2 regions of the Lysobacter capsici genome follow, and region 2 is predicted to be linked to the other one. Evidence: riboswitches for the same ligand, from Rfam matches in the RefSeq annotation. Region 2 holds a riboswitch; the other holds the start of a gene.
The links. A riboswitch is a leader RNA that binds a small molecule or an ion and turns the genes downstream of it on or off. The one in region 2 is predicted to bind cobalamin.
Positions count from the first base shown of each region.

Region 1: another riboswitch for cobalamin. It lies ahead of metE (5-methyltetrahydropteroyltriglutamate--homocysteine S-methyltransferase); the one in region 2 lies ahead of btuB (TonB-dependent vitamin B12 receptor).

Region 1 is NZ_CP076103.1:1,189,663-1,191,860, reverse strand. It holds cobalamin riboswitch at 342-612, shown strand; gene metE (5-methyltetrahydropteroyltriglutamate--homocysteine S-methyltransferase) at 800-2,198, shown strand, end outside.
Region 2 is NZ_CP076103.1:4,795,428-4,797,625, reverse strand. It holds gene KME82_RS19960 (SDR family oxidoreductase) at 1-560, opposite strand, end outside; cobalamin riboswitch at 704-964, shown strand; gene btuB (TonB-dependent vitamin B12 receptor) at 1,117-2,198, shown strand, end outside.

The sequences.
Region 1 (2,198 bases), 2.7 Mb from region 2:
GAACGAAGCGACAGGCGAGCATCATCATCGTGGGCGGCGCATGAACGCCAGCCGCAGAAAACCGGCGCTGTCCCGCGCCGCCGCGCAGGGGCCATAAAGCGCAAACCGCGCGGGTGGCGAGGGCGGGTGTCGGCACGGCGGGAGGCATCTTCAGCCCTCGGGTCTTTCGCCCAGTTCGCGGCGATCGGAACGAAAAGCGTCGGGGCTGAAGCTCCCTCCCACGGACGCCTGGCCGCTTCGTCGCTCGGCGTCGCAGCCTCGCCCCGCGCCGATTGACTTCACCGGCGCCGCTGCGTACCTTGGCGCCGTTACGGTGAACATCGCTTCATAAAGATAGAGCGATGGGACACGCCGTCCAAGGCCACCGCCGCGGACGGCCAGAGGGAATCCGGTGCGAATCCGGAGCTGCCCCGCAGCGGTATGGGAAACGAACCGGTCTTGGCACTGGGCGGTACGCCTGGGAAGCGACCCTAGTAGGCAAGGGCGAGGGTAGAGTTCAGAACAGTAAGAAACGAACAACGGCTGCGGCTTCTACTCGTTTCTCGCTGTTCTGCACTCTGCTTCTCGCTCCAAGTCCCGAGCCCGAAGACCTGCCGCGACCGGAAGGCTCGCCTTCCGTCCGACTCCGGTATCCGCCCGCCTCGTGCCTGCACGCGGCGCGACGGGTGCCGGTTCGCCCGCGGGGGCGAAGGTCGAAGCCAAGGTTCGCGGCGAAGCCGGGCGCTGATCGCGCCGGGCCGGCGTGGCCGTGGTTTCCTTCGTTGCCCTGCGTCATGCCCACGCATCGCAGGTACTCATCATGATCAGCGTTACCCACCTCGGCTTCCCGCGCATCGGCGCGCGGCGCGAGCTCAAGCTGGCCCTGGAATCGTTCTGGAAAGGCGACACGCCGGCCCAGTCGCTGCACGACACCGCCGCCTCGCTGCGCGAACGCCATTGGCGCCTCGCCCACGACGCCGGCGCCGACGTCGTGCCGTGCAACGATTTCTCGCTCTACGACCACGTGCTCGACAACGCGGTGTTGTTCGACGCCATCCCGGCCTCGCACCGCGCGGCGTTCGAAGAAGACCCGCTGGGCGGCTATTTCGCCCTCGCCCGCGGCGTGCAGGACGGCCGCCGCGATCTGCGCGCGCTGGAAATGACCAAGTGGTTCGACACCAACTACCACTATCTGGTGCCGCAGTTCGAACCCGGCCAGCGCTTCGCCCTGCGCGGCGACAAGCCGCTGGCCGAACTGGCCCAGGCGCGGGCGCTGGGGCTCGACGCGCGGCCGGTGCTGCTCGGCCCGGTGTCGTTCCTCAAGCTCGGCAAGCGCAACGACGGCGGCGACCCGCGCGAGTTGCTCGACGCCCTGCTGCCGGCCTACGCCGAACTGCTGGCCAAGCTCAAGGCGGCCGGCGCGCAATGGGTGCAGTTGGACGAACCGACCCTGACCCTCGACCTCGACGACATCGACCGCGCCGCGTTCCGTCGCGCCTACGCCGCGCTGGCCGAAGTCGATGCGCCGCAGCGCCTGCTGACCACGTATTTCGGCGCGCTCGGCGACAACGCCGCGCTCGCCGCGCAATTGCCGGTGGAAGGACTGCATGTCGATCTGGTGCGCGCGCCGCAGCAGCTCGAAAGCCTGCTGCCGCTGCTGCCGGAACAGCGCGCGCTGAGCCTGGGCGTGGTCGACGGCCGCAACATCTGGCGCGCCGATCTCGACGCCGCGCTGAGCCTGGCCCGTCGCGCCGGCGACCGGGCGCAATGGCTGGCGCCGTCGTGCTCGCTGCTGCACGTGCCGACCGATATCGAACTGGAACGCAAACTGCCCACGCCGCTGCGTCACTGGATGGCCTACGCCAGGCAGAAGATCGAAGAACTGCATCTGCTCGCCGGCGTGCTGAGCGGCGACGCCGAAGCCGCGCGCGATCTCGCCTCCGCCGCCAGCGCGCGCGCCGCGCGCCTGGCTTCGCCACTGCTGCGCAACGCGCAGGTGCGCAAGCGGCTGGCTGCGATTGAACCGGCGATGGCCCAACGCGTGTCGCCGTATGCAAAACGCGCGCAGCTGCAACAAGAACGTCTGAACCTGCCACTGTTCCCGACCACCACCATCGGCTCGTTCCCGCAGACCGCGCAGGTGCGGCGCGCGCGCGCCGAGCACAAGGCCGGCAAGCTCGACGATGCGGCGTATCAGGCGTTTCTCGAAAACGAAACCG
Region 2 (2,198 bases):
CCGGGGCTGACCGCGTTGACCCGCAGCGGCGCCAGTTCGCGCGCCAGTACCTTGACGCTGGCTTCCAGCGCGGCGTTGATCAGGGTGCGGCCTAGCGCGCCCGGAGTGGCCTTGCGCGCGACGATGCCGGTGGTCAGGGTCACACTGCCGTGGCGGCTCAGATAGGGCAGGGCCAGCTGCACCGCCTGGATCGAGCCCCACAGCTTGCGTTCGAACGCAAGCCGCACCTCGTCCAGGTCCAGCTCGGCCAGGCGCAGGCCCGGCGAGGGCGCGCTGGCGGTGATGACGAGGTGGTCGATCTGGCCGGCGTGCTCGAACAGGCGGCGCAGGCTGTCGGTGTCTTCGAGCAGGGCCTGATGGGTCTCGATGGTCGACTTGGCCAGCGGCCGCAGGCTCTGCGCGGTGTCCTCCAGGCTCGGCAGGTGGCCGCAGGCGAGCATCAGCTCGCCGCGGCGGCGCGACAAACGTGCCGATACCGCACGGCCGATGTTCGACTGCGCACCGATCACGAGACTGCGGACGATCGGCGCGGGGCTCAGGCGGACATTGGCTGCGCTCATGGCGTGGCTCGGTTTACGGAGAATGTGCCTATCCTGCGCAACAGCCGGAACTGGATGAATCAGACGCGTCCGAAATGTGCCGGCAACTTCCCAAATGAACACGGCGGCGCCCATACCGTGGCGTTTGTGTGGGACGCCGCTGCTAAGATGCCCGCGCTCAAGGTGATCGCCGGCACGGTTCGGCGATTGAAACGGGAATCCGGTCGCGTCGCTGTCGTTCGTCAGCGCGTTCAAGCCGGAGCTGCCCCCGCAACGGTAGGCGAGTAGACGCAGCGCAATCGGCCACTGTGTTTCGACACGGGAAGGCGCGCTACGGAAGAGGCGGCATCGCTCGGTCCAGCAACGACCGCGCCGGCCGCGCTTCGCTCGCAAGCCCGGAGACCGGCCCGGAGCGCGAACCGACAGGCGGAGGGCCGGTCTCGGGCGTCGTGCGTCCGCGCGCGCCTGCGTTGCATCCCCCGCGTGTCACGACCCTGTCTGGACCGCGCGGGTGAGGCGCGGCCGTGGAGACCTGCCAGTGACTTTGCGTACCCGTTCCTTTTCGTGCCCGCGGCGTGTGCCGTCGCGGGCGTCCACGCTGCGTGCGCATATCTTGACCGCCAGCGTGCGCCTGACCCTGAGCGCCATCGCGCTGCCCGCATTCGCCGCGCCGGCCGCGGTCGATCTGGACCAGTTGGTGGTGACCGCCACCCGCACCGCGCAGACCCAGGACGCGACCCTGGCGGCGGTGACCGTGATCGATCGCGATGAGATCGAACGGCGCCAGCCGTCCTCGCTGCCCGAACTGCTGCGCGGCACCCCGGGCGCGTCGCTGGCCAACAACGGCGGCGCCGGCAAATCGACCTCGCTGTTCCTGCGCGGCACCGAATCGGACCACGTGCTGGTGCTGATCGACGGCATCAAGATCGGTTCGGCGACCAGCGGCGGCGCTTCGTTGCAGGACATTCCGGTCGAACAGATCGAGCGCATCGAAATCGTGCGCGGGCCGTTCTCCAGCCTGTACGGCTCCGAGGCGATCGGCGGGGTGATCCAGATTTTCACCCGTCGCCCGCAAGGCCCGTTCGCGCCGAGTTTCGGCGTATCGATCGGCAGCAACGCGACCCATCGCGCGAGCGCCGGCGTGGCCGGCAAGGGCGAGCGCGGCTGGTATTCGATCAACGCCGCGCACGAAGACACCGACGGCATCAATGCCTGCCGCGGCAAGCCCTCGCCGGGCGGCGCGGGCTGTTTCACCAACTCGCCCGATCGCGACGGCTATCGCAACAGCTCGTTGACCGCTCAGGGCGGTTATCGCTTCAACGACCAGTGGGACGCCGAGGCGCGCGTGTTCCGCGCCGAAGGCAACAACCACTACGACGGCAGCCAGAACAACGAGGCCGACAACGTCCAACAAGTGGCCGGCGCCAAGCTGCGCTACCAGCCCAGCGAGCGGATCACCCTGACCGCCAACGCCGGCCACAGCGCCGATCTGAGCGACACCTACAAGAACGGCAAGTATTCGAGCACCTTCGACACGCGTCGCCAATTGGGCTCGGTGCAGGGCGATTTCGGTATCGGCTCAGGACTGTTGAGCACGGGTTTCGATTGGCAGCGCGACGAAGTCGAAAGCAATACGGCGTATGCGCGCGACCATCGCAT